Regions from separate parts of the Mesorhizobium sp. M1399 genome, predicted to be linked through region 2. Evidence: predicted binding sites of a transcription regulator. Region 2 holds the regulator's gene; each other region holds the start of a gene.

Region 1 (7,132 bases), on a different contig from region 2:
TTGCCGGTGCGGAACCTGATCTGCGACAGCCGCGAGCCGGTGCGTACAACGATCGGGAAGGTGCGCGGGCTGACCTCCAGATAGAGCGGGCCTTCATAACCGGCGGCGATCTTGTCGAACTCGTGGCCGCGGTCGGTCATTACCCGAGTGAAGATATCGAGCCGTCCGGTCGAGCTTTTCGGGTTGGCCGAAGCCGAAATATGAGCGGGCAGCGCCAGGCTTTCGAGCAGCGGCACGATGTAGACGCAGCCGGTTTCCAGCACGGCACCTTCGGCGAGGTTGATCTCGTGCAGCTTCAGCCGGTCGAGCTTGTCGACAACCCTGTGGTCCGGACCGGGCAAGAAGGAAGCACGCACCCGCCAGGCCTTGTCGCCGAGCCTGAGGTCAAGGCTGGCCGGCTGGATCTGATCGGCATCTAACATGCGCGGCGATTTCAGCGCGCCCGTCTGGAACAGCGCGGAAATATCCTGATCGGGAAGAATGCCTGTCTGCCGCAAGGGTCTGGCTCCGTTCGAACGCCGGGCGAGGTCTTGTTCTGTCGCAGGTCCGACCGTGGACGCCTTTGGCACCTGCTTGGTACAACCCTCTTAATCATGCCGGCAATTGACGCAAGCGCGGCGCGGGTCTAAAGCTCGTTATCCCGTGGTGATTTGGCCGGTCGGCTTGCAGCCACGTTAAACAAGTCGCTAAAGGACCGTCGGGCCGCAAGGCCATATGGACCGGTTGCGACTTTCGCGACCGGTTTTTTGTTGTTTGGACCAATTTTGGTGTTTGGATAGAATGATGACCAAGAAGCGCGACTGGAAGCCTCAGACCGCACTCGTGCACGCCGGGACGCTGCGTTCCGGCTTCGGCGAGACCTCCGAGGCGATGTATCTCACCCAAGGCTATGTCTACGAGACGGCGCAAGCGGCGGAAGCCCGCTTCAAGGGGGAGGAGCCGGGCTTCATCTATTCGCGCTATGCCAATCCGACGGTCGACATGTTCGAAAAGCGTATGTGCGCGCTGGAAGGCGCCGAGGACGCGCGCGCTACGGCGTCCGGCATGGCGGCGGTGACGGCAGCGCTGCTGTGCAGCGCCAAGGCGGGCGACCATGTCGTGGCGGCGCGCGCACTGTTCGGCTCCTGCCGCTGGGTGGTCGAGACGCTGGCGCCGAAATACGGCATCGAGGCAACGCTGGTCGATGGCACTGACATCGCCAATTGGGAACAGGCGGTCAAGCCGAACACCAAACTGTTCTTCCTGGAAAGCCCGACCAACCCAACGCTGGAGGTGGTCGACATCGCCGCCGTCGCGGCACTTGCCAACTCGATCGGCGCCAGGCTGATCGTCGACAATGTCTTCGCCACGCCCTTGCAGCAGAAACCCTTGCAGCTCGGCGCCCATATCGTCGTCTATTCGGCCACCAAGCATATTGACGGCCAAGGGCGCTGCCTTGGAGGCGTTATCTTGTCGGACAAAAAATGGATCGACGAGAACCTGCATGACTATTTCCGCCACACCGGCCCCAGCCTCTCGCCCTTCAATGCCTGGACCCTGCTGAAAGGCCTGGAGACGCTGCCGCTGCGCGTACGCCAGCAGACGGAAAGTGCCGGCCGCATAGCGGATTTCCTCGCCGAGCGCCCGCAAATCGCCCGTGTCATCTATCCCGGCCGTGCCGACCACCCGCAAGCGGCCGTGGTCAAGAAGCAGATGTCGGGCGGCTCAACGCTGATCTGCCTGGATGTGAAGGGCGGCAAGCAGGCGGCCTTTGCTTTCCAGAACGCGCTCGACATCGTGCTGATTTCCAACAATCTCGGCGACGCCAAGAGCCTGATCACCCATCCGGCGACGACCACACACAAGAACTTGACCGATGAGGCCCGCGCCGAGCTCGGCATCGGGCCGGGCACGCTCAGGCTTTCCGTCGGCCTGGAAGATACCGACGATCTGCTCGAAGATATCGAGCAAGCGCTGAGAGCCGCCGGATAGGGCTGACCGAACAGAGGTGAGCGGGGGGCGCCGATCAGGCGCCGGACGGGGTCTCTTCCAGCTCCGCGACGGCCTTGGTCTGGATGGTCATAACGTTGCCGCGCCAGTCGACGGCGCCGCTCAGCCAGCCGCGCGCCCATATCGCCGGCAGCATGCAGTCGCGAACCATCATCGCCAGGATGGTGCGCAGCGACAGGTGCCATCCTTTGACCCAGGCCAAGGCACATTCCGGCAGGTAGGCCGCGACCAGCACGGCGATGGCGGTTGCCGGCAGGCTGACGCCGGCGTCAGCCGCCGCGATCAGCGCAAGCAGCAGCGGCGGCGCCGCGCCGATCAGGATCTCGGGGGCGAAGAACAGCGCGAAGGTGACGCGGCGCAGCCGCGCCCAACGCGCCTGCCGAGACCAGATCTCGCCAAGCGTGCGCCGGCCGAGCGGCTGTTCGAAGGGCGAAGCGACAAGATTGACGCGAAGTCCGAGCCGGTTGACCAGCTTGGTCGCGGCGGCGTCCTCGGCGATCTCGGCGGCCGGTGCGCGGATGCCGCCATTGGCGTCAAGCATCGGCTTGTTCCACAACATGCTCTTGCCCTGGGCGAAGCCAAGGCCGAGCGCCTCTCCAGCGTACTGCCAGCGTGCCTGCAGTGTGTTGAGAAAGGCGCATTCGACCTCCCCCCAAAACCCTTCAGGCCGCGAGCCGATCGGCGTCGAGCAGACGAGGCCGGTGTCGGGCCGCCATGCCGCCATCAGCTGCTGGACATAATCGCTCGGCATAAGCACGTTGGAATCGGCAAGGATGACCCAGCGATAAAGCGCCGCTTCCCAACCCTTCACGCAATTGTTGAGTTTCGGATTGCCGCTGATGCGGTCGTCGCCGACGAGCAGCCGGGCGCGTATAGCCGGAAAACGCGCCATTGCAGTGGTGATCGACTTGACCACGGGGTCGTCGGCATGGGCGACGCAGAAGATGAGTTCGTAGCGCGGCCAGTCGAGTGAGAAGGCGCGCTCCAGCGTCTCCTCGGTAAACGGCTCGACGCCGCGCGCCGGGACGACGATCGATACCGGTGGCACGGTGGCGGCCGGCGATGCGATCCTAGCTGCTCGCTTCAGCTTCAGCGAAGCTAACAGGATGCTGGCGAGATTTGAAAGAAGGAGAGCTATGGAAAAGAGGGCGGCTGCGAATGTCGGTTCCATCGAGATCTGGTCACTCCAGAAATGCTGGCCGCATGACGGCCGTTTTCAACAATTCGACAGAACACCGAGTCGCCCGGCACAAGCCTGCACACCATCATTGTCATGTGTCACTTAAATGACATTGTTTTTCGGCACCTGCGCTTGAGTCGGGCAAGGAGATGACGCGCATCGTTGATCAAACTGCGCTGAGCGTCGAAAGTTCCGTCTACATTGCTTTGGAGCAGTTCATGTACAGCGCCGTCACCCGCAACATCGAAGTGCAGGTCAGGCCGTTCTATCTGGAGGATCATTCCGACCCGCCGCAAAACCGCTATGTCTGGGGCTACCAGGTGACCATCGACAATCGGTCGGACGAGTTCGTGCAGCTTCTGTCGCGCTACTGGCACATTACCGACGGCACCGGCAAGGTCGAGGAAGTGCGCGGCCCCGGGGTCGTCGGCGAGCAACCCGGACTCAACCCCGGCGACAGCTATCAGTATACGTCTGGATGCCCGCTCTCGACCCCGTCCGGCATCATGGTCGGGCACTACACAATGCGCAACAAGCGGGGCGAGACCTTCGACGTCGCCATCCCCGCCTTCTCACTCGATTTGCCAGGCACGCGGCGCACCGTCAATTGACGTTCACTTTGATTCCTCTTCCCGCCTTGCGGGGCGAGGAACCCAAGTTCTGCGAAGGCAGCCGCACTGACGCTCGTTATTGAGCCGCTGCAAATTCCGCCGGGTCGAAGTCATATTGCTTCGAGCAGAATTCGCAGGCGACGTGAATGCTACCATCCTCGGTGCTGTCTCTGATCTCCTCGGCGGAAAAACCCTCGAGGATGCCGCGGATCTTCTCCCTCGAGCATGAGCACTGGTCGGCGACCGGCACGCCGCCGAAGACGCGGACACCATGCTCGTGGAACAGCCGGTAAAGCAGCCGCTCGGCGCCGATAGTCGGATCGATCAGCTCGGTCGGTTCAATAGTACCAAGCAGCGCCAGCAGTTCCTGCCAGGAATTGTCGGTCGGGTCGTGGATTTCCTCACGCGGATCGCCGTCGCCCCCGGGAAGGTCGGGTACGCGCATGCGTTCCGGCGACTGCGGCAGGAATTGTGCCAGCAGGCCACCGGCGCGCCATTGCTCGCGGGCACCGCCGACGCCGGGCGTCAGAAGCTTGGCCACCGAAAGCCGTAGGTCGGTCGGAATCTGCTCCGATTGGCGGAAATAGGTGCGTGCGGCTTCTTCCAGCGTGACGCCGTCGAGCTGGACGATGCCCTGGTAGCGTTGCGTGTGGGCGCCCTGGTCGATTGTCAGCGCCAGGACGCCGCTGCCGAGCAGCGTCTGCGGCGACGTCTCGCCGGCAGCCGTCAAAGCCTCCAGCCGGTCGGCATCGAAGCGGGCATAGGCGCGCAGCGCGTGCGGCGTGGAGAAATCCGCGACCAGCATATCGACCGGCCCGTCGGTGCGGGTCTGCAGAATGAACTTGCCCTCGAACTTCAACGAAGTTCCGAGCAGGACGGTCAGCACACAGGCTTCGGCCAGTAGTCGTGCCACCGGCTCGGGATACTCGTGGCGGCTGAGAATAGCGTCGAGCATCGGCCCGAGCTGGACGGTACGGCCGCGCACGTCGAGCGGGCCGACCTCAAACGGCACGACATGGTCGTCGCCGGCGTAGCCGAACTCGCCGAGCTTGGGTTGATGTTCAGCCAATTGACGAGTTTCCAACATGACAAAGCTCCGGGGCGCGGCGATGCCGCCCTCCGGGGCGCATGCGACGAGACGCGCTCGATTTGCGTGATGCGCCTGAGATAGGCACCACGAACTCCCGGATCAAGGCGGCCCGGATCAAGCGCCCAGGCACCAGGCCAAAACCGCCTTCTGGGCGTGGAGCCGGTTCTCGGCCTCGTCGAACACCACCGAATGCGGCCCATCGATGACCTCGTCGGTAACCTCCTCACCGCGATGCGCCGGCAGACAGTGCATGAACAGCGCGTCCGGCTTGGCTTTCGCCATCAGGGCCGCGTTGACCTGATAGGGCAAGAAGACATTGTGGCCGCGCGCACGGTGCTCCTGACCCATCGAGACCCAGCAGTCGGTGACGATGCAGTCGGCCTCGTGAACGGCCTCCTCGGGCGAACGAGTGAATTTCAGCTTGCCGCCATTGGCCTTCGACCAGTCGACATGCCTCTGAGCCGGTTCGCTGCCTTCGGGCACGGCGACGTTCAGCTTGAAGCGGAACCGCGCAGAGGCCTCCAGTAAAGAATGCAGGACATTATTGCCGTCGCCGGTCCAGGCGATCGTCTTGCCGGCCACCGGACCGCGGTGCTCTTCGAAGGTCATGATGTCGGCCATCAACTGGCAGGGATGGGTTTCGTCGGTCAGCCCGTTGATGACGGGCACCGTAGCGTTTTCCGTCAGTTCCAGCAGCCGGTCATGCGAGGTGGTGCGGATCATGATGGCATCGACATAGCGCGACAGCACCTTGGCCGTGTCTGCAATAGTCTCGGAACGGCCAAGTTGCATCTCGGTGCCAGTCAGCATGATCGTCTCGCCACCCAACTGCCGCATGCCGACGTCGAACGACACGCGCGTGCGCGTCGAGGGCTTGTCGAAGATCATCGCCAGCACCTTGCCTTCGAGCGGCTTGGTGCGTTCGCCGGCCTTGAGCCTCGCCTTTCGCACAGCTGCGTCGTCGAGCATGAAGCGCAGATCGCCTTCGGAAACGGCGGAAAGATCGGTGAAGTGGCGAAGGGACATCAGGAATTCCAGGATTACTTCGCGGCGGCAGCGACGATGGCATCCGCCAGGCTCTTGGCGCCGGCACGAATGCGCTCGAGCCCCTCGTGGATCTCGGCATCGGTGACGGTGAGAGGCGGCAACAGACGGATAACGTTGTCGCCGGCCGGAACCGTCAAGAGATGCTGGTCGCGCAGTGCCACCGTAACCTTGGTGTTGGGCATCGCGCATTTAAGGCCGAGCATCAGGCCGGTGCCCCTGATGCTTTCGATAACGTCCGGAAATTCGTCGGCGACACCGGCCAGCCCCTGTTTCAAGAGCAGCGCCTTGCGCCGGACGTCATCGAGAAAGCCGTCTTCCAGCACCACGTCGAGCACGGCGTTGCCGACCGCCATGGCCAGCGGATTGCCGCCGAAGGTGGTGCCGTGCACGCCGGCGGTCATGCCGGCCGCTGCCTCGTCGGTGGCGAGGCAGGCGCCCATCGGGAAGCCGCCGCCGATGCCCTTGGCCACCGCCATGAGGTCGGGTGTGACACCCGCCCACTCATGCGCGAACAGCTTTCCGGTGCGGCCGACGCCGCATTGGACCTCGTCGAAAATCAAGAGCAGTCCGTGCTGATCGCAGAGCTGCCTGAGCCGCTTCAGCGATTGCGACGGCACTTGCCTGATGCCGCCCTCACCTTGCACCGGCTCGATCAGGATCGCCGCGGTTTCAGGCGTGATCGCCTTTTCGGCGGCGTCGATGTCGTCGAAGCCGACTTGGTCGAAGCCGTCGACCTTGGGGCCGAAACCTTCCAGATATTTGTACTGGCCGCCGGCGGCGATGGTCGCCAGGGTGCGGCCATGGAAGGCGCCTTCGAAGCTGATGGTGCGGAAGCGCTCGGGATGGCCCTTGATGAAGTGATAGCGCCGCGCCGTCTTGATGGCGCATTCAAGCGCCTCTGCGCCGGAATTGGTGAAGAACACCTTGTCGGCGAAGCTGGCGTCGGCCAGCCGCTCGCCGAGCCGGCTCTGTCCCGGAATCTCGTACAGATTGGAGACGTGCCAGAGCTTGGCGGCCTGTTCAGTGAGGGCCGCGACCAGATGCGGATGGCTGTAGCCCAATGAATTCACGGCGATGCCGCCTGCGAAATCGAGATATCGCTCGCCCTTGTCGGTGACCAGCCAGGTGCCTTCACCGTGGTCGAAAGCCAGGGGTGCGCGAACAAAGGTCTCGAAAAGCGCCGAACCGCTCATTATATGCGTCTCCGGAACCGGA
Region 2 (7,132 bases):
GTCCATGATCAGGATGCGGGCGTTGAACAGGATGGCGCGGGCGATCGCAACCGACTGCCGCTGGCCGCCCGAAAGCTTTACCACCGGCTCCTTGAAGCGTTGGAAGCGCGGATTGAGCCTGCCCATCACCTTGCGCGCCTCAGCCTCCATGGCGACGTCGTCGAGCGTACCCCAGCCGGTCATCAGCTCACGGCCGAGAAACAGGTTGGCAGCCGCGTCGACATTATCGGCCAGCGCCAGCGTCTGGTAGATCGTCTCGATACCGTACTTCTTGGCGTCGCGGGGATTGGAGATCGAAGCCTCCTCGCCGTTGACGAAAATCTGGCCCGCATCGCGCTTGTAGGCGCCGGACAGGATTTTTATCAACGTCGATTTGCCGGCACCGTTATGGCCGAGCAAAGCCATCACCTCGCCCGGAAAAAGATCGACCGAGGCATCGTCGACGGCGCGAATGCCGCCGAAGGCGATCGAGATGTTGCGCATGTCGATCAGCGGCGTGCCCGTGGGAGCGGTCCTGTCTGCCATGCTCGTTCTCCTCACTAGACCCGTTTGCGATAGACGGTATCGAGCCACACCGCGACCACCAGCACGGCGCCGACAACGATGCTCTGCAGCGGCGAATCGATGCCGAGCAGCACCATGCCGGATTGCAGCGACTGCATCAAAAGCGCGCCGAGCATGGCGCCGAGCACCGTGCCGGAGCCGCCGGCGAGCGACGTGCCGCCGATCACGGCCGCCGCGATGACCAGCAGCTCGTCCAGGGTCCCCAGCGCATTAGTCGACGCGTTGAGGCGCGCCGATGCGATCGCCGCACTGATCGCGGCCAGCACGCCCATGATCATGAACACCTTCATGGTGACCCAGCGTGTGTTGATGCCGGCGAGTTCGGCCGCTTCCGGATTGCCGCCTATGGCAAAGACATAGCGGCCGAAACGGGTGCGTCTGGTGATGAAGGTCATGACGATGCCCGCGGCCACGGCCATCAGCACAGGTATGGCGATGCCGTGGGCGATGAACAACCCGCCCTCGGGAACGGTGATGCCGTTCTGCTGGGCATATTGGCGTACGATGCCGACCGGCCAAGGATAGGAATTGGCGATCCACACGGCGCCGAGGATGGCGGCGCAGGCTATCACGCCGAGCAAGCTTTCCGCCCAGACAGGGCGCAGCGGAAAGTTGAAGCGCTTGCGCTGCGAGCGGCCGTTGAAGAGCATGAAGGCAACGGCCGCGCAGGCGAGGACACCGACGATCCAGCTCCAGGTGGCGCCGATCGAGCCCCGTGGTCCGCCGCCCATCAGCTGGAAGGTCCTGTCCAGCGGCGCAACGGTGCGCCCGCTGGTGATCAGCCATGCCATGCCGCGCCAGACCAGCAATCCGCCGAGCGTCACGATAAAGGCAGGAACCTGGAGATAGGCGATGATGAAACCCTGAAACGCTCCGATAGCCAGGCCGAGCACCAGGCCGGCGGCCAGTGCGATGACCCACAGCCAGGGGCTGCCAAGCTGAAATCCCATGATGCGGACGAGGAATTCGGCCTGCGCCACGCCCATCACCATGCCGATCACGCCTTCCACGGAGCCGACGGAAAGATCGATGTTACGCATCACGATGACCAGCACCATGCCGGTCGCCATGATCGCCACCGACGAGGTCTGCACCGAAAGGTTCCAGAGATTGCGCGGCGTCAGGAAGAGCCCGCCCGACAGTATGTGGATCCCGACCCAGATGACCAGCAGCGCGCCGACCATGCCGAGCATGCGCGTGTCGAGTTCGGTTGCCTTGAGAAATCGGGCAACGACGCCGGCCTCCGATTCCCGCGCCCGGTCTGCCGTCGAGCTGTCGACCGGCGTGTTGGAAGTCGTGTCGGTCATGATGTTTCTCCCGCCGGGTTGCCGTCTGCCGCGGATGCCGGAAGCAGCCTAGAAGTTATCCGCCGGAAGCGGAAAAACAATTCTTTCTTGAAAAAACGCCGCGGCAAGCGGCCGCGGCGTTCGGACTTCTCGGAAACTCGGATCAGTTGCAGACCGGAACAGCGCCCGCCGCCACGCCCGCGCAGACCTCTTCTTTCTTGATCCAGCCGGCGTCGATGACGACGTTGAGGTTGTCCTTGGTGATGGCGACCGGGGTCAGGAACAGGGACTTTACGGTGTTGCCGCCGGGCGTGGTGAAATCCTTCACGCCGGCAATGTCGGTCATCTGCTTGCCGTCGGCCAATTGCGAGGCGATCTCGGCGGCGTTCTTGCCGAGCTCGCGCGCGTCCTTCCACACCGAGACCGTCTGTGTGCCGAGCGCGATGCGGTTCAGCGCGGCGTGGTCGCCGTCCTGGCCCGAGACCGGAACCGATCCAGCCAACCCTTGCGCCGTCAGTGCGGCGACGACGCCGCCGGCAGTGCCGTCGTTAGCGGCGACCACCGCATCGACCTTGTTGTCGTTCGCGGTCAGGAACTGTTCCATGTTCTTCTGGGCGTTGGCCGGCAGCCAGCCGTCGGTATAGGCCTCGCCGACATTCTTGATCTTGCCGCTGTCGATGGCGTCCTTCAGCACTTCCATCGAACCGGCAAAAAGGAAATCGGCATTCGGATCGGCGCCCGAGCCCTTGATGAAGACATAGTTGCCTTCCGGCTTCACCTTGAACACGTCGCGGGCCTGCATGCGGCCGACTTCCTTGTTGTCGAAGGTCAGGTAAAAGACGTCCTTGTTCTCGATCAGCCGGTCGTAGCCGACAACCGGAATACCTTCGTCCAGCGCCTTTTGCACGGCCGGCCCTATCGCCGAGGCGTCCTGCGCCAGGATGATCAGTGCGTTGGCGCCCTGCGAGATCAGGCTCTCGACGTCGGTGAGCTGCTTGCCCGGATTGGACTGTGCGTCGGCGGAGATATACTTGTCGCCGGCAGCCTCGATGGCCGCCTTCATTGCGGCTTCGTCGGTCTTCCAGCGCTCTTCCTGGAAGTTCGACCAGGAAACGCCGATGACCTTGTCTTTAGCCTGCGCCACCGACGCAAGCGCCAGCGTCATGGCGACACCCGCCAGAATGGCGGTCGTGAATTTCTTCATCATATCCTCCCTGCGCCGCGTACGGCGTGACCAATTGGCCCCAAAGGCCAGCTTAGAGGCGCTAATTTTTTCGAGCCTCGAAAAAATACTGGCCCGATCTCCCGCTGCTGTCAACATCGATTCTGATGGATTTTGATGTTGCTGCGACTTTTTTCGAGCTTCGGAATAAACGATGACAGCGCCACCTGCATCTGACACTATTTGCCTCATCCGACACTATTTGTCGGCATTACCGACGGCTTCCGGTTCATGAGCGGCCGCGGCAAACCGGGAGGAAAGCAAAACGATGTCGGTCGGAATCCGCCATGACGATTTGCGCCGGCGCAACCGGGCGATGGTGATCTCGGCCGTGCGCCGGGCCGGCCAGCCATCGCGTACGGAGATCGCCGCAACCACCGGCCTCAGCCATTCGACCATATCGGCGATCTCCTCCGACCTGATACGGGAAGGCATCCTCGCCGAGAGCAAGGCAAGCGAACCCGTTTCGTTGAAACGCGGTCGTCCGCAGGTCGGCCTCGCCCTCAATCCGGAAGCGGCGGCGGTGCTGACCGTGGTGTTGTCGCTGAATTTCCTGTCGGCCGCCATCATCGACTATGCGGGGCAGGTGGTCGCCGAGGAACAGCGCCGGCTGGACACGCTGACCATGCCGCGCGACGAACTGATCCGCGAATGCATGGCCATCGTCCGGCGCCGGCTGGACGATCCAGATCTTGACGTCCGCAGTGTCGCCCGCATCGCCCTGGCGATTCAGGGAATTACCGACTCCCCTGCACGCGCCATGCTGTGGTCGCCGATCACGCCCCAGACGGACATCGCCTTTGCCGACATGCTGGAAGATGAATTCGGCATCCCGGCCACGGTGGAGAACGACTGCAATATGATGGCGGTGGCTTTGCGCTGGCGCGATCCGGATCGCTATCGCGACGACTTCATCGCCATCCTGCTTTCGCACGGCATCGGCATGGGGCTGGTGTTGAAGGGCGAGCTGTTCACCGGCACGCATTCCTCGGGCGGCGAGTTTGGCCACATGATCCATCGTCCGGGCGGCGCGCTCTGCCGTTGCGGGCGGCGCGGCTGCATCGAGGCCTATGCCGGCAATTACGCCATCTGGCGCAACGCCACGCAGATGAGCGAAGACAGCCAACCGGTCGCCGACGTCAGCGACGCCGACATGCGCGCGCTGGCGGTTCGGGCGCGCGAGAAGGACGGGCCGGAACGCGAAGCCTACCGCAAGGCCGGCGAAGCGCTGGGTTTCGGTCTCGGCTCGCTGTTCGCGCTGATCGATCCGGCACCGGTCGCAATGGTCGGCGCCAGTGCCGCCGCCTTTGATCTGATCGAGCCGGCCTTGCGGAAGGCCATCGCCCAGACCGCCGGCGGCCAGCATTCGGGCTCGATCTCCTTCGATACCGAGCCGAACGAATTGCCGCTGATCCGCGAAGGCTGTGCAATGCGGGCGTTAAGCTTCGTCGACCAGCAGATTTTCGCGCCGGGCGCGCAAATGAGGCCCGGCGTCAGAAAGAACGTAGCCTGACTGGGCGGGTCAATCTTCCCTGATCGCGTAGCCGGCACCGCGGATGGTGCGGATGACATCAGGCATGCGGCCGTTGTTGACGGCTTTGCGCAGCCGCCCGACATGCACGTCGACGGTGCGTTCGTCGATATAGATCGTCTCGCCCCAGACATTATCGAGTAACTGGCTGCGCGAGAAGACGCGGCCCGGATGCCGCATCATGAATTCGAGCAACCGGAATTCGGTCGGCCCGAGCCGGATCTCGGTCTTCTTGCGATACACCCTGTGCGATTCGCGATCGAGCACGATGTCGCCGACCTTCAGCACGCTGGACAGCACTTCCGGCTTGGCGCGGCGCAGCAGCGCCTTGACCCTGGCCATGAATTCCGGTGTCGAAAACGGTTTGACCAGATAGTCGTCGGCGCCGGTCGAAAGACCGCGTACCCGGTCGCTCTCCTCGCCGCGCGCGGTCAGCATGATGATCGGCAGCCGTTCGGTTTCGGGGCGCACCCGCAACCGGCGGCAGAGCTCGATGCCGGAAACCGCTGGTATCATCCAGTCGAGCACCAGAAGATCGGGCACATTCTCCTGCAAACGGATCTCGGCTTCGTCGCCGCGTGTCACCACCTCGACCTGGTAGCCTTCGGATTCGAGATTGTAGCGGAGCAGCACACCCAACGGCTCCTCGTCCTCCACCACCATTATGCGTGGTGCGATCATCGGCTGGGCACCCCCATCATGTCGCCGGTGCGGACATTGTCGTTTCGTCTTGCTTCGGACGATTGACCGGCAATTGCTCGCCGGTCAGCACATAATACGCATTTTCGGCGATGTTGGTGACATGGTCGCCGATCCGCTCCAGATTCTTGGCGCAGAACAGCAGATGCGTGCAAGCGGTGATGTTGCGCGGGTCTTCCATCATGTAGGTCAACAGTTCGCGGAACACCGACGTATATTTGACGTCGATGCGCTCGTCGGCGGCGCGTAGCTTGGCCAACGCGGCCGCATCGCCTGCAGCATACTCCTCGATGACGCCCTGCACCTGGATGAGCACCAGCTGCGCCATCGCATCGATGGAATGCGATAGGTCGCGCGGTGTGACGCTAAGGCCGACCGCACTCACACGCTTGGCGATATTCTTGGCAAGGTCGCCGATGCGTTCGAGATCGCCGGCCATGCGGATCGCCCCGACGACATGGCGCAGATCGTGGGCCATCGGCTGGCGCTTGGCGATCAGGGTGATGGCGCGGTCGTCCAGTTCGCGTTGACGCGCATCCATGATGGCATCGTCGGAAACGACGCGTTGCGCCAGCACGTTGTCAGAATTCAACAGGGCCTTGGTCGCCCCGCCGACCATCGAACCGGCGAGGTCGGCCATGTCGCGGATCAGCTTGCTGATCTGCTCGAGATCCTCGTCGAAAGAAGCGACTGTGTGTTCGCCCATGGTCCTGTCCTCATATGCGTGATCGGAACGGCTCAGCCGAAGCGGCCGGTGATGTAATCCTGCGTGCGCTTCTCGCGGGGCGACGTGAAGATCTTCTCGGTCCGGTCGAACTCTACCAGTTCACCCAGATACATGAAGGCGGTCTGGCGCGATACGCGCGCCGCCTGCTGCATGTTGTGGGTGACGATGACGATCGTGTAGTCGGCTTGCAATTCGTCGATCAGTTCCTCGATCTTGGCGGTCGACAGCGGGTCGAGTGCCGAAGCCGGCTCGTCGAGCAGAATGACTTCCGGCTTCACCGCCACGGTGCGGGCAATACAAAGCCGCTGCTGCTGGCCGCCTGACAGGCTCAAGCCGCTGGCGTTGAGCTTGTCCTTGACCTCGCCCCACAGCGCGGCCCGCTTCAACGCTTGTTCGACGCGGCCGTCCATTTCGGACTTGCCCAGATTCTCATAAAGCCTGACGCCGAAGGCGATGTTCTCGTAGATCGACATCGGGAACGGCGTCGGCTTCTGGAACACCATGCCGATCTTGGTCCTCAGGAGATTGAGGTCCTGCGAGCGGTCGAGAATGTTCTTGCCGTCGAGCAGCACCTGGCCCTCGGCTGTCTGCTTCGGGTAGAGTTCGTAGATGCGGTTGAACACACGCAGCAGCGTCGATTTCCCGCAGCCCGAAGGGCCGATGAAGGCAGTGACGCTGCGCTCGGGCAGCGACAAGGTGATGTCCTTCAACGCCTTGCTCTGGCCGTAGTAGAAGTTGAGGTTCTTGACCTCGATCTTCGTCTTCTCGGCGACCGTCTCGGTCATCGTCATGTCCGCGGACAACATCTGTGTCATCTGTCCTCTCTGCGTCCGGTAAGGCTGCGGGCGAGGATGCTCAAGCCCAGAACCGTCAGGGTGATTATGAGTGCGCCGCTCCACGCCAGTTGCTGCCATTCCTCGTAAGGGCTGAGAGCGAACTGGAAGATGGTCACCGGCAGGCTGGCCATCGGCGCGTTGATATTGCTGCTCCAGAACTGGTTGTTGAGCGCGGTGAAGAGCAGCGGCGCCGTCTCGCCGGAAATGCGTGCTATCGCCAGCAATATGCCGGTGACGATGCCGGACAATGCGGCGCGGTAGGCGACC
Region 3 (7,132 bases), on a different contig from region 2:
CCTCGCTCACAACTTCAGTTCCCGTTCGCCGAGCGGTGCGAAATAGGCATCGACGTCGACGGCGCTGACCTTATCGATGCCTGTCGGCCGCCATTGCGGCGTCGAGCCCTTGTCGATGATGGCAGCACGGATGCCTTCATAGAAGTCGTGCCCGGCAAGCATGCGGTTGAGGATACGGAACTCCATTTTCATGCACTCGTCCATCGACAACGTCTGCCCGGCTCTGATCTGGCGCCAGGCGACATGCAGGCTGGTCGGCGACCGGGTGCGGATGGTGGCCAGCGTCTTTGCCGCGAACTCGTCGGCAGTGGCTGCCCGCTCCAGGCTGGCGACGATATCGGCCAGCGACGGCTGCGCGAAATGCCTGGCGATGACTTCGAGCGTCGGCCTGTCGGTCTCGCGTTTGGCCGGGACGAAGCAGCCGCGCAGCACCGATTCCGGGTCGCCGCTTGCCGCCAGCCGGTCGAGAAAGCCAGCTTGATCCTCCGCCCTGATCGTATGCGTGGCCAGGCCCGACCACAAAGCATCGCCATGGCGGATGCGGTTGCCGGTCAGCGCCAGATACATGCCGAAGCTGCCGCCGAGATCCGGCAACAGATGGCTGGCGCCGACATCCGGGAAAAAGCCAATGCCGACCTCGGGCATGGCGAACTGGGCGTTCTCGGTCAGCACCCGCTGCGAGCCATGGAAGGAGATGCCGACGCCGCCGCCCATGACGATGCCGTCGATCAGCGCGACATAGGGTTTTTTGAAACGGGCGATACGGGCGTTCAGCCGGTATTCGTCGGCGAAGAAATCGACCGGAGGCTTTCCTGCCCGGCCGGCCTCGTAGATATGAAGGATGTCGCCGCCTGCCGAAAACGCCCTGCCCTCGGCCTTGACGACAACGACGTCAACGCCGTCGTCACGCTCCCAGCTGCGCAGCGCCTTGTCCAGCGCTTTGACCATGCGGTGGGTCACGGCATTGAGCGCCTGCGGCCGCGTCAGCGTGACGACGCCGGCCCTGCCCAATCTTTCGAAGCGAATCTCGTCGCCTCCGCCAAAATCCATCGCCAGAGAATCCCTCCCCGCGCCCGCCGGGAGTGAAGTGCTAAAGCGTGGCGCATGGCCGCGTCAATGGCGGGCACGCCAGCGCAGCCTCTGGCCCGGACCGGAAGCCGGTGCTAACAATCGACGGCTACAGGCAGTAATGACGAAAAAGTCATGGCAGGCGCGTTGCAACGCGGCACCGACGGGGACGTCGTCTATGATTCGATTTTCGCGCCTTGCACTGGTGGCAATCGGGTTAGTCTGCACCTGCCTGGCTGGCCATCCAGCCTTGGCGACAAGCCTCGCAGAACTCTACCAGTCGCAAACCATCGTCAATGGCCAGGGAGAAGAACATCGTCAGGCCGGCTTCAAGGTCTGCCTCGACAAAGTGCTGGTGCGGGTATCCGGCGACCAGCGCCTGCCGGCGAAACCTCAGATGACAGCACTGCGCGACAAGGCCGGCAGCTTCGTCAGCAGCTTCCGCTATCGCGATCGCATGGAAGGTATCCCCAATCATGATGATCAAGGCACGTACGACCGGCCGCACGATCTCACTTGCCAGTACACGCCGCCGGTGATCGATAAAGTGCTTGCTGAGCTCGGCAGCAAGCCGTGGCTCGGCGAGCGGCCGATCATCTCGGTACTGCTGGCTGTGCAAGATGCACGCCAGCATTTTGTCTTGGCGAGCGACGGAGACGAAAGCCCCTATATGGCAGAGTCCTTTCAATCGGCAGCCGGACCGTTGGCGATGAAGATCGTCATTTCAAGCAAGGCCGCTCTCGTAAAAGCCGGGGCGATTTTCGAACAGGTGCGTGCGCTCTCACCCGAATTGCTGGCGAGAACTGTCGGCAACCAAGAGCTCTTGGCCGGCAGCCTGGTCTGGAGCGACAAGGAGTTGGGCTGGATCGCCGATTGGCGGCTTGCCATGGCCGGCAAGACCTACAAGTGGCAAGTGCGCGGCGTCAACTTCGACGAGGCATTCCGCGTCGCCATGCGGGGTGCTGCGCAGATCCTGTCAGGCAATGGCCAACCAGAATAGCGCCCGACAGGACCGCTGGCACAATCGTGTCGCATTGGTCAGCAGCGGAGGCTCGTGGTAAAAGTCGCCCGATCCGGAGTTTTGGCGATGAACAAATTCACCCCTGCAAAGCCTGCCGGCGCGCGCAGCGTCGACGAGATCACCGGCAGCCGGCGGCTGCGGCGCATGCGCAAGGCCGATTGGTCGCGCCGCCTTGTCCAGGAGAACCGGCTCTCGGTCGACGATCTGATCTGGCCGATCTTTGTCGTCGACGGCAGACAAGTGCGCGAACCGATCGCCGCCATGCCCGGCGTCTTCCGCCTGTCGCTCGACCTCGCCGTCAAGGAGGCTGAGCGCGCGGCTAAGCTTGGCATTCCGGCGATCGCCACTTTCCCCAATGTCGAGCTCGGCCTGCGCGATCAGACCGGTTCGCACATCCTCGATCCGGAAAACATCATCAACCGCGCCACCCGCGCCATCAAGCGCGCGGTGCCGGAGATCGGCATCATCACCGACGCGGCGCTGGACCCGTTCACCTCGCATGGCCATGACGGCATCTTGCGCGACGGCATTATCGTCAATGATGAAACGGTGGAGCAGGTGACGGCAGCAGCCGTCATCCAGGCGGCGGCAGGGGCCGACATCATCGCCCCCTCGGACATGATGGACGGCCGGATCGGTGCCATCCGCGATGCGCTGGACGCCAATGGGTTTCAGGATGTAGCGATCATGTCCTATGCGACCAAGTTCGCATCCGCCTTTTACGGCCCCTACCGCGAGGCGGTCGGCACCGCCGGCCTGCTCAAGGGCGACAAGAAGACCTATTACATCGATCACGCCAATTCCGACGAAGCGGTGCGCGAGGCCGAGCAGGATCTCGCCGAGGGCGCCGACATGCTGATGGTCAAGCCCGGCCTGCCCTATCTCGACATCATCCGCCGGCTGAAGGACGAGTTGCAGATGCCGACCTTCGCCTATCAAGTGTCGGGCGAATATTCGATGATCAAGGCCGCCGCCGCCAATGGCTGGATCGACGGGGAAAAGGCGATGCTTGAATCGCTGCTGGCCTTCAAGCGCGCCGGCTGCGACGGCATCCTGACCTATTTCGCGCCGGAAGTGGCTGAGATGCTGAAGGGGTGATGCGCCTCCGTAGCGCCCACATCGAGTAACGTTCCTTCGTCCAAAGCGCGACATGGCCACCGCAGGCAATCGCTTCAGGTTTGCGCTGCCCCTCATTGCCCTGCCGGGCATTTCTCCCCGTATAGTGACGGGGAGAAAGACGCGTTCGCAAAAGATTTCGCCAATCTCCAGCGTTGCAAAAACATCGCCGAGGTTGCGGCCAGCCCCTTCGCCCCGTCACTATACGGGGAGAAGGTGCCGGCAGGCGGATGAGGGGCGGCGCCAACATTGAGATTGGTCATTCCAACATGATTTGGAAGCGATTGGCCCCGGCGATTCAAAAAACCGCTTGCAAAATGCAATCAGTTAAGCTACCCGATAACTGCTTGCATCTCACAATTGGTTATCAAGGAGGCTCTCATGTCCAAACTTCGCGTCAGCGCTTTCACCTTGTCGATCGACGGCTTCGGCGCCGGTCCCGACCAAGACCTGAAGAACCCGCTGGGTGTTGGCGGGGAAGCCCTGCACGAATGGATGTTCGGCACCCGCACCTTCCGCAAGATGGTTCTCGGCAAGGATGGCGGGACCACGGACACTGACGAGGCGTTCGCCGCGCGCAGCTTCGAGAATGTCGGCGCCTGGATCCTCGGCCGCAACATGTTCGGGCCGATCCGCGGCGAGTGGCCTGACGAGAGCTGGAAAGGCTGGTGGGGAGACAATCCGCCATACCACGTGCCGGTCTTCGTGCTGACGCACCATCAGCGGGATCCCATTGTCATGGAGGGCGGCACGACCTTCTATTTCGTGACCGACGGCATCCACTCAGCGCTGGAGAAGGCGAAAGCAGCGGCTGACGGCAAGGATGTACGGCTGGGCGGTGGCGTTTCTACGATCCGGCAGTATCTCAAGGAAAAGCTCATCGACGAGATGCATCTGGCGATCTCACCTGTCCTGCTCGGCGCAGGCGAGAGCCTTTTTGCCGGCATCGACATGCCCAAGCTCGGCTACCGCTGCAGCGAGCAGGTCGCGACGCCGAAGGCCACGCATGTCATCATCGAGCGCGCCTAGCTTGTTGCAGGGCGCTGCCCACGGAGGCAGCGCCCCTCCTCGCTGCTTTAGTCAGTATTTCTCCGGCACATACAGTTCGCGTGGCAGCACCTGACGTTCGTATTCGGGATTGAAGACGCGCTCCGGTAGTGTGATCTCCTCGTGCGGCACCTCCTCATAGGGCATTTGCTTGAGGAGATGGTCGATGCAATTCAGCCGCGCCCGCTTCTTGTCGTTGCCCTCGACGATGAACCAGGGAGCTTCCGGGATGTTGGTGCGGGCGAAGGTTTCTTCCTTGGCCTTGGTGTACTGCTCCCAGCGCACGCGCGACTGGAGGTCCATCGGCGACAATTTCCATTGCTTCATCGGGTCGTGGATGCGCATCAAAAAGCGCATCTGCTGCTCCTCATCGGTGATCGAAAACCAGTATTTGACAAGCGTAATGCCTGAGCGGAGGAGCATGCGTTCGAAATCCGGCACGTCGCGAAAGAACTCCTCGACCTGATCCGGCTGGGCAAAGCCCATCACCCGCTCGACGCCGGAGCGGTTGTACCAGGAGCGGTCGAACAGCACGATCTCACCGCCGGCCGGCAAATGCGGAACGTAGCGCTGGAAATACCATTGCGACTTCTCGCGCTCGGTCGGTGCCGGAAGTGCTACGACGCGGCAGATGCGCGGATTAAGCCGCTGGGTGATGCGCTTGATGACGCCACCCTTGCCCGCCGAGTCGCGGCCTTCGAAGACCACGACGAGCTTTTTCTTGTGATAGGCGACCCAGGACTGCAGCTTGATCAATTCGGATTGCAGCGTGATCAGATCGCGAAAATATTGCAGGCGGTCGATCGATGGCGGATGCGCATTCTTATAGATCTTGGCGATCTCCATCGACAGCGCCGGCTCAGAGATTTCCAGCTCATAATCTTCGTCGAGCGTGTCGGCGAGTTCCGCTTCCAGCCAGTCCCTGGCCGGGGAATTCTGTTTTATCTCGGTCATTTGCGCTGCTCCGCTTACAGGCCGTGTCGGCCGCTGTCAGGCGCTCTGCCGCCCGGCCCGGCGGCCGGAAATCGAAGCGCTGAACCGATGTTAGTATAGGCCGGCAATGACGGTTTTATTGCAGCCGCTGTTGCGCTGGCTGCGCGCCCAATCCGTAAGATGTGATCGATGTTGCCCTGCAACACGGGCGACAAGCGGAACGAATTATCCTACAAATGCCCGGTTCATTCAGGGCTGTCGTTTGAAACGCCCTTTCCCGATAAAATCATGAGGATACGACATGGAATACCGCACTCTCGGCCGTTCCGGGCTGAAGGTTTCGACGCTGACCATGGGCACCATGACGTTCGGCGGCGGCGGCGCGTTTTCGGCGGTCGGCAAGACCGACCTCGACGAGGCGCGCCGGATGATCGACCTTTGCATCGATGCGGGCATCAACGTCATCGACACCGCCAACGTTTATTCGAACGGGGTGTCGGAGGAGATCATCGGCGAGGCGCTCTGCGGCAAGCGCAAGGGCGACGTGTTGATCGCCTCCAAGGCGCGCATGCGGATCGGCAAAGGCCCCAATGATGAAGGCCTGTCGCGCTATCATCTGATCCGCGAATGCGAGAGGAGCCTGAAGCGCCTCAGGACCGATGTCATCGACATCTATTTCCTGCATGAGTGGGATGGCCTGACACCGCTCGAGGAAACCATCGCCGCGCTCGACACGCTGGTCGCGCAGGGCAAGGTCCGCTATGTCGGCTGTTCCAATTATTCCGGCTGGCAGGTGATGAAGGGGCTCGGTATCAGTGACCGTCATCACCAGCCGCGCTTCGTCACCCAGCAGATCCACTACACGCTGGAAGCCCGCGAGGCCGAGTATGAATTGTTGCCGATCTCGGTCGACCAAGGGCTCGGCGTGCTGGTCTGGAGCCCGCTCGCCGGCGGATTGCTGTCCGGCAAATACCACCGTGACCAGCCGACCGCCCGCCAGCTCAGTGGCTGGTCGGAACCGCCGATCCGCGACGAGGACCGGCTGTGGCGGATCGTCGACGTGCTGATCGATATCGGCAACAACCACGGCGTGTCGGCGGCGCAGGTGGCGCTTGCCTGGCTGCTTGGCCGGCCCGCCGTCAGTTCGCTGGTGATCGGCGGACGAACCGAAGCGCATTTCAAGGACAATATCGCTGCTGCAAGCCTGGTGCTCGGCGATGAGGAGCGCACACGCCTCGACGTGGTCAGCAGGCCGCCCGTGCTCTATCCCTACTGGCACCAGCAATTCACGGCAAAGGACCGGTTCGGGCCCGCCGATCTCGTCCTCGACCGGGACGGCGCCTGAAAAAACGCCCTGAAGCGGGGCTCCCCGGACTGCGACGAGATATGGAGCCGATCGTGCCTTGCGGTGTTGTGTTTGTGGCCCAATGCTCCTAGGCAAAGGCCAAGCACAATGAAAGGAAACGATATGGCACGAGCACCGAACTACGGTCAGGAACGCAAGGAACGCGACCGGCAGAAGGCTGCCAAGAAGGCGGAAAAGCAGGCTGCCAAAGTCGCGGCCAAGGAGCGCTCGAAGCCCGAGGGCGAAAGCGAGTCCCAAACCAACACCGAAACGGCCGAGTGATGATATCAGGCCTGTCAGGCGGCCCGGGTCTCGATCAAGTCCCCGCTATGCCTCAGGCCGGCGCCTTGTCGCTGACGAAGACGTTCACTTCGCGGGCGGCGGCAATGAAGGCCCGTCTTGCGTTCATGGCCGGCTTGTCGCCGGCCAGCGCATCATGACAGGCTTGCAGCGCTTCGCGGTGCTTGGGGCTGCGCTTGCCGGGCCAATTGTTGAGGAGGTAGTCGGAAGCCTCGCGGGCCGTACGCAAGAGCTGATTGCTTCCCGCCGCGCCCTTGACGGTCACGGGTGTGTCAAATCGGTTGTTTTCCATCGCCGCTCTT
Region 4 (7,132 bases), on a different contig from region 2:
CAGCGTCGGCCGCCAGGTCGGATGATTGGTGGCATTGATGCGGACGCTGGCGGCGATGTTGGCGAATTTGCCGATTGTCGCGCACCAGACGCTGCAGTCCTGCATCATGTAGGAATAGTCGCCGATCATGCTTTCCGAAACCCGGCTTCGGTCGGCGATCTCGGTCCAGCGGCCGAGCGTCGAGTTCTCGATCTCCGCCGTCTCGTGGACCAGCGGGGCCTCCGACAATTTCCTGGTCATGCGGCGATTTTCCCAGCGGCGAAGGCGGTCACGTCTATGATGCGATCGGCGACGGCTTCGCGCACGTCGTAATCGTGGAAGATGCCGAGCAAAGCGACGCCCGCCGCCTTCTTGGCGGCGATCAGGGAAATCACCACGTCCCGGTTCTTCGCATCAAGCGAAGCGGTCGGCTCGTCGAGCAGCAGGATCGGATGCTCGGTGATGAAGCCGCGCGCGATGTTGACGCGCTGCTGTTCGCCGCCGGAGAACGTCGCCGGCGGCAGCGCCCAGAGTTTTTCCGGCAGGTTCAATTGGGCCAGCAAGTCGCGTGCCTTGCCGCGCGCGGCTTCGCGCTCCTCGCCGCGCTCGACCAGCGGTTCGGCGACGACATCGAGCGCCGAGACGCGCGGCACGGTGCGCAGGAACTGGCTGACATAGCCGATCGTGAGCCGGCGCACGGCTAGCACGGTGCGCGGGCTGGCCGTGGCGAAATCGATGAGCCCGTCCTCGTGCTGGACGATGATCTGGCCTGCGTCGACGGCATAATTGCCGTAGAGCATTTTCAGGATCGAGCTCTTGCCGGCGCCGGACGGGCCGCCGAGCACGGAGCATTCGCCGGCCCTGATCGCGAAAGAGACGCCGGCGACGACAGGCAGTTTGATGCCGTCGCGCAGATGCATGGTGAAGCTCTTGGCGACATCGGAGACGACGAGCGGGGTTGCCATCAGAGGGTGCTCCATTCGCCAGTCGTTTGCGGGCCAACACCCCCCTCTGGCCTGCCGGCAATCTCCCCCTCAGGGGGGGAGATTGGCTGTCGCATTCGGTTTCGCCATTCTCCTGTGTCGCAGAACGGGCGGGACATAAAAGCTGCCGATCTCCCCCCTTGAGGGGGAGATGGTCGGCAGGCCAGAGGGGGGTACGCCGGAGCAATCATCGTCACACCTGCAGAATCGAGGAGACAAGCAACTGGGTGTAGGGCGCGCGCGGATCGTCGAGGACGCGGTCGGTGAGGCCGCTTTCGACGACGCGGCCGTCCTTCATCACCATCATGCGCTGCGACAGCAGCCTCGCCACCGCAAGATCATGGGTGACGACGATGGCCACGAGACCGAGGTCGGTCACCAGCCCGCGCAGCAGATCGAGCAGGCGCGCCTGCACTGAGACATCGAGGCCGCCGGTCGGCTCGTCCATGAACACCAGCCGCGGCCCGGTGACGAGGTTGCGGGCGATCTGCAGGCGCTGGCGCATGCCGCCGGAAAAGGCGCGCGGCTCGTCGTCGATGCGGTCTTCGTCGATCTCGACACGCGACAGCCAGTCGACGGCCGTCGCGCGGATTTTTCCATAGTGACGGTCGCCGACCGCCATCAGCCGTTCGCCGACATTGGCGCCGGCCGACACCGTCATGCGCAGCCCGTCGGCGGGGTTCTGATGGACAAAGCCCCAGTCGGTGCGCATCAGGAAGCGGCGCTCGGCCTCGCTCATGCGGTAAAGCTCACGGAACTGGCCGTCGCGCATGCGGTAGCTGGCGGTGCCGGAACTGGGCAGCAGCCGAGTCGACAGGCAGTTGAGCAAAGTCGTCTTGCCGGAACCGGATTCGCCAACCACCGCCAGCACCTCGCCCGGCCACAGGTCAAAGGTGACGTTCTCGCAGCCGACGCGCGCGCCGTAGAATTTGGACAGCGCCGAAACGCGCAGCAGCGGTGCGTCCGTCATTCAGCCGGCTCCATTTTTCCTGGGGCAAGATGGGTCTCGGGCGCGAGGTGGCCGCGATGGCCTTCGGCGCGCCGCTTCTCGCAATGATCGGTATCGGAGCAGACGAACATGTGGCCGCCATGGTCGTCGAGGATGACCTCGTCGAGATAGACGTTCTCGGCCGCGCACAGCGCGCAGGGCTGGTCGAAGGTCTGCACTTCGAAGGGATGATCCTCGAAGTCGAGGCTGACCACCTCGGTAAAGGGCGGCAGTGCATAGATGCGCTTTTCGCGGCCGGCGCCGAACAATTGCAAAGCCGGCGAACGATGCATCTTCGGATTATCGAATTTCGGCGTCGGCGAGGGGTCCATGACATAGCGGCCCTCGACCTTGACCGGGTAGGCGTAGGTGGTGGCGATGCGGCCGTGCTTGGCGATGTCCTCGTAGAGCTTCACATGCATGAGGCCGTATTCCTCCAGCGCATGCATTTTGCGCGTCTCGGTCTCGCGCGGCTCGAGGAAGCGCAGCGGCTCGGGGATCGGCACCTGATAGACCAGCACCTGACCGGCACTCAGCGGATATTCAGGGATGCGGTGGCGCGTCTGGATGATGGTCGCCTTGGCCGTCTCGGTGGTGACCGCGACATTGGCGACCTTCTTGAAGAAGGCGCGGATCGAGACGGCATTGGTGGTGTCGTCGGCGCCCTGGTCGATGACCTTGAGAACATCGTCCGGTCCGATGATCGACGCCGTGACCTGGACGCCGCCGGTGCCCCAGCCATAGGGCATCGGCATCTCGCGCGAGGCGAACGGCACCTGATAGCCGGGGATGGCGATGCCCTTGAGGATGGCGCGGCGGATCATCCGCTTGGTCTGCTCGTCGAGATAGGCGAAGTTGTAGGTGGCGATGTCGGTCGGTTGTCCGGTCATTCCGCGGCCTGCCTTTTCTCGTCGGCCTTGCCGGCGTTTTCGCGGGCGTCGTGCGCGGCGCGCATGCGGCGCACGAGGTCGAGTTCGGCCTGGAAATCAACATAGTGCGGCAGCTTCAGATGCTCGACGAAGCCGGTCGCCTGGACATTGTCGGAATGCGAGATGACGAACTCTTCGTCTTGCGCGGCGGCGACAACATCTTCGCCGAATTCGGTTGCACGAAGAGCGCGGTCGCATAGCGCCATGGCCATCCCCTTGCGCTCGCCCTGGCCGAAAACGAGGCCGTAGCCGCGGGTGAATTGCGGCGGCGCCTTGGCCGAGCCCTTGAACTGGTTGACCATCTGGCATTCGGTGACGCGGATGCTGCCGATCGGCACGGCAAAGGGCAGTTCCGGCACGTCCAGTTCCAGTTCGACCTCGCCGATGCGAACCTCGCCGACGAAAGGGTGGCTGCGCGCATAGCCGCGCTGGGTGGAGTAGCCGAGCGCCAGCAGAAAACCCTCGTCGCCGCGTGACAGCGCCTGCAGGCGGATGTCGCGCGCCATCGGGAATTCCAGCGGCTCGCGGGTGATGTCGCCGGGGACATGATCCCCAGGCATGTCGCCGTCGGGCTCGATCAGGCCTTCGCGGGCGAGGATCGCGGAGACGCGCGGCATCGCCTCCGCTTCGCCTGCACGCTGCTCCGGTTCGGCGACATCGCCGCCGGCGGCAAGCTCGGGATCGAGCAGGCGATGGGTGTAGTCGAAAGTCGGGCCGAGCAGCTGACCGCCGGGCAGGTCCTTGTAGGTCGCCGACACCCGCCGCTCGACCAGCATTGTGCCGGTGTCGATCGCCCTGGTGTAGCCGAAGCGCGGCAGCGTCGTGCGATAGGCGCGAACCAGGAAGATCGCCTCGATCATGTCGCCGCGCGCCTGGACGATGGCGAGTGCCGCCAATTCCCTGTCGTAGAGCGAACCTTCGCCCATCACGCGGTCGACGCCGAGCGCCAGCTGCTCAACGATCTGGTCGAGGCGAAGTGCGGGCACCGAGCGGTCGCCGCGCCGGCGGTCGGCGAGCAATTTGTGGGCGTTGCGGATGGCCGCTTCACCGCCTTTTACCGCGACATACATCCTACGCCTCCATCGTCTTAATGCGCGTCGTGCGCGGCAGGCAGGCAATTGCGTCGGACGTGGCGAGGATGATGTCGACACCCCGCGGAAAGCGCTGATTGTTCTGCTTCCATTGCTCGACGAAATGACGCGGCATTTGCGCCGGCGCGATCGTCGCCGTCTTCTCGATGCCCGGGCCTTCGAGCAGCAGCGGAGCGCCGGAGACGAGATCGCCGACCTCAAGGATCAGCGTCGTCGAACGATCGGGATAATCCTGGGTGCCTTGCGAAAACCCGTCGAGCGCCATCATCTCGGCCGGCGTGGCAATCAGCGCGAAATGCGCGTCGGCCGGGGTGTTGGCCAGCGGCGCGCCGGTATGGAAGCCAAGCCAGGATTTCACCGCCGCCGACCCCTGCAAAGCCGGGTCGAGCCAGAGCGGCGTGTCGTTGTCGCACAGCGCCAGAGCAATGGCACCGGCGGTGGCCGACAGCGGCACGGGGGGGTGGGCGAGGGCCGGCAAGGGCTGCACGCTGCCCGGCCGCGCCATCGCGTCCATCACAGCGCGGAATACGGTCTGCGCGTTGAATACCGGATCGGCGAAGCCGCCTTCGATCGATTGAGTGGCGAGGTCCATCAGTCTTCTCCGCGCACCATTGTGAAGAAATCGACCTTGGTCGCCGCCGTCTCGGCGCGGCGCTGGTCACGGGCCTTGGCCAGTGCCGCCTGCAAGGGCGCGACGAGCCTGGACTCGACCCCGTTGCGGTGGGCCGGGTCCTGCCACAGCGCATCGGCGATTGCTGCCAGCCTTGCCTTCTGCTTGTCGCGGCCGAGCGCATAGCAGTGGCCGACATGGCCGGACGCAAGCCGCACCGTGGCACGGGTGACCGTCGCCTCGCCGACATTGAACGGCGCGCCGCCGCCGCCGATGCGGCCGCGTACCGTAACTAGGCCGGTTTCGGGGCCACGCAGAAGTTCAGCTTCGGAAGGCAGGCCGGCTTCGTCCCAGAGGCGGACAATGTCGTCGCCGGACGATTGCGCCAGCGTCGCCATTACGGCCCTGCGCTCGGCCTGCTCTCGCGCTTCCCGTCCTCGCATGGCTGCTACTCCTCGTTTGCGTGCATTTGTCTATTGATATAGACAACTATACAAATTATATCTATTATCTAGCGTGTGTCTATGACGTGTACGTGACACGGGCCAAAAGGTCGGCGCAAAGATTGGGGCGGGAAATGATCGGGCAAGCCAACAGCATCGAGCGGCGCAGCGGTGTCGCGCTATGGCGGCAGATCGCCGACCAGATCCTGCATTCGATCGCCGTCGGCGATTTTCCCGAGAATGCCGCGCTGCCGCCTGAGGTGGCACTTGCCGAACGCTATGGTGTCAACCGCCATACGGTGCGCAGCGCTATCGCAGCGCTGGTGCAGGAGGGTGTGCTCAAGGCGGAGCAAGGGCGTGGCACCTTCGTGCTGTCGCGAAAGCGGCTGTCCTATCCGATCGGCGCCCGCACCCGCTTTTCCGAGGGATTGCAAGGACAGGCGTCAGAGCGGCATATCACCTTGCTCGCGTCGTCGGTCGAGCCAGCCAACCGTCGTGTCGCAGAGGGCTTAGGCCTTGTGCAGGGGGCCGACGTGATACGCCTGGAAACGCGGGGCGAAGCCGATGGGATGCCGGTGTCCCGCGCTGCCGGCTGGTTCGATGCCAGGCGCTTTGCCGGCATCGATGCTGCCATGGCAGAAACCGGTTCGATCACGGCATCGCTGGCACGTTTCGGCATCGACGACTATCTCCGGCAATCGACCGTGCTGTCGGCGCGCCATGCCGATGCCGCCGACCTTGCCGACCTCGACCTGCAGCCCGGCGCCATCGTGCTGGTGACGGTCGCCGTCAACGTCACGCCCGACGGTCAGCCGATCCAGTTTTCGGAGTCGCGCTTCCCGGCCGAGCGGATCGAACTCAGACTGTCGGCGCTTTGAGACGCGGCTATCGTTGTGTCATCCGACCTGGATGACCGCCTTGATCAGCCCGGATTTCTCATGTGCCCAGCGGGCGAGGTCGCGCAGCGTCTCGCCAAGCGTGGTGCGGTGGGTGACTAGCTTTGCCAGCGGCACCGCACCGTTGCGGATTGAAGCGGCGACATGGTCGAAATCGGCGCGCAGAGCGTTGCGGCTGCCGATCAGCATCATCTCGCGCTTGTGGAATTCGGGATCGGAAAAGGCGATGTCGTCCTTGACGACGCTGACCAGCACCAGCGTGCCGCCATGCGCGACATGGGCGAAGGCCGACTGCACCGACTGGGTGTTGCCGGTGGCGTCGAAGACCACGTCAAAACCATCGCCGTCGGTCGCCTGTCGCACCAGATCGGCGGCGGCTCCCCGCGAACCGTCGAGGGTCGCGAAGCCGAGTCCGCTTTCGGCAAAGCCAAGCCGTTCAGCGCTCATGTCGAGCAGCGTCACGTCGAGCCCGGCGATCCGGGCGAACAGCGCCGTGCCGAGGCCGATCGGGCCGGCGCCGATGACCAGGGTACGCGCGCCCGATTGAGCCAGCGAGCGCCGCACCGCATGCGCCCCGATCGCCAGGAATTCGACGGCGGCCGCATCGGCCAGCGACAGGCCGTTTGCCGGATAAAGATTTTGCGCCGGCACCAGGATCTGCTCGCACATGGCGCCGTCGCGATGGACGCCGAGCACCTCGATCCTGACGCAGCAATTCGGCTTGCCTTGCCGGCAGGCGATGCATTTGCCGCAGGCGAGATAGGGATTGACGATCACCGCTTCGCCTATTGCCAGATCGACGCCTTGGCCGGTCTCCAGCACGGTCCCCGAGACTTCATGGCCCATGATGCGGGGATAGGCGAGGAACGGGTGCTTGCCTTCAAAAATGTGATAATCGGTGCCGCAGATGCCGACATGACTGACCGCAACCAGCGCCCAGCCCGAGGGCGGCGCGCCAGGCGCCGGGCGATCTTCGAGGACAAGTTCGCCGGGCGAGCGGCAGACGACGGCTTTCATGCTTCAATCCAGTCGGTTCATGGCACCGCCGGCTCTGCTGTTGCGAGGCCGGCGGCTGTTAGGGGCGATCTATTTGCCGCGGCGGCGCAGCCCGTCGAAATAGACGATGACGATGATCAGCACGCCGGTGATGATGCGCTGCCAGAAGGCGTTGACGTTGAGCAGATTGGCGCCGTTGTTGATGGTGGCAAGGATG

What was found. Region 2 encodes PhoB, which activates phosphate uptake and scavenging genes when phosphate is short. Its sites were predicted from a motif close to TGTCATNNANCTGTCAT; they were not measured.
Region 1: NKH05_RS17820 (ceramide glucosyltransferase) is a predicted target of PhoB. The motif match lies at 3,265-3,281, and genes of this name have one in related genera.
Region 3: ppk2 (polyphosphate kinase 2) is a predicted target of PhoB. The motif match lies at 5,313-5,329, and genes of this name have one in related genera.
Region 4: phnF (phosphonate metabolism transcriptional regulator PhnF) is a predicted target of PhoB. The motif match lies at 5,105-5,121, and genes of this name have one in related genera.

Annotation. Positions count from the first base shown of each region.
Region 1 covers NZ_JAMYKZ010000009.1:216,926-224,057, reverse strand. Annotated here, with positions in the region: gene NKH05_RS17830 (2'-deoxycytidine 5'-triphosphate deaminase) at 1-497, opposite strand, end outside; SAM riboswitch at 633-710, shown strand; gene NKH05_RS17825 (O-succinylhomoserine sulfhydrylase) at 781-1,971, shown strand; gene NKH05_RS17820 (ceramide glucosyltransferase) at 2,006-3,160, opposite strand; gene apaG (Co2+/Mg2+ efflux facilitator ApaG/CorD) at 3,388-3,780, shown strand; gene NKH05_RS17810 (Hsp33 family molecular chaperone) at 3,857-4,867, opposite strand; gene argF (ornithine carbamoyltransferase) at 4,985-5,896, opposite strand; gene NKH05_RS17800 (aspartate aminotransferase family protein) at 5,911-7,110, opposite strand.
Region 2 covers NZ_JAMYKZ010000025.1:10,485-17,616, reverse strand. Annotated here, with positions in the region: gene NKH05_RS29355 (ATP-binding cassette domain-containing protein) at 1-525, opposite strand, end outside; gene NKH05_RS29350 (sugar ABC transporter permease) at 540-1,871, opposite strand; gene xylF (D-xylose ABC transporter substrate-binding protein) at 2,014-3,054, opposite strand; gene NKH05_RS29340 (ROK family protein) at 3,341-4,585, shown strand; gene phoB (phosphate regulon transcriptional regulator PhoB) at 4,595-5,284, opposite strand; gene phoU (phosphate signaling complex protein PhoU) at 5,301-6,008, opposite strand; gene pstB (phosphate ABC transporter ATP-binding protein PstB) at 6,041-6,844, opposite strand; gene pstA (phosphate ABC transporter permease PstA) at 6,841-7,132, opposite strand, start outside.
Region 3 covers NZ_JAMYKZ010000012.1:253,422-260,553, forward strand. Annotated here, with positions in the region: gene NKH05_RS22640 (DUF6163 family protein) at 1-10, opposite strand, end outside; gene NKH05_RS22645 (enoyl-CoA hydratase/isomerase family protein) at 7-1,050, opposite strand; gene NKH05_RS22650 (DUF8605 domain-containing protein) at 989-2,068, shown strand; gene hemB (porphobilinogen synthase) at 2,156-3,187, shown strand; gene NKH05_RS22660 (dihydrofolate reductase family protein) at 3,587-4,234, shown strand; gene ppk2 (polyphosphate kinase 2) at 4,286-5,206, opposite strand; gene NKH05_RS22670 (aldo/keto reductase) at 5,487-6,530, shown strand; gene NKH05_RS22675 (hypothetical protein) at 6,654-6,812, shown strand; gene NKH05_RS22680 (DUF982 domain-containing protein) at 6,865-7,122, opposite strand.
Region 4 covers NZ_JAMYKZ010000017.1:55,354-62,485, reverse strand. Annotated here, with positions in the region: gene NKH05_RS26005 (DapH/DapD/GlmU-related protein) at 1-240, opposite strand, end outside; gene phnL (phosphonate C-P lyase system protein PhnL) at 237-944, opposite strand; gene phnK (phosphonate C-P lyase system protein PhnK) at 1,156-1,932, opposite strand; gene NKH05_RS25990 (alpha-D-ribose 1-methylphosphonate 5-phosphate C-P-lyase PhnJ) at 1,929-2,840, opposite strand; gene NKH05_RS25985 (carbon-phosphorus lyase complex subunit) at 2,837-3,949, opposite strand; gene phnH (phosphonate C-P lyase system protein PhnH) at 3,951-4,562, opposite strand; gene phnG (phosphonate C-P lyase system protein PhnG) at 4,562-5,023, opposite strand; gene phnF (phosphonate metabolism transcriptional regulator PhnF) at 5,158-5,901, shown strand; gene NKH05_RS25965 (zinc-binding alcohol dehydrogenase family protein) at 5,920-6,936, opposite strand; gene NKH05_RS25960 (ABC transporter permease) at 7,006-7,132, opposite strand, start outside.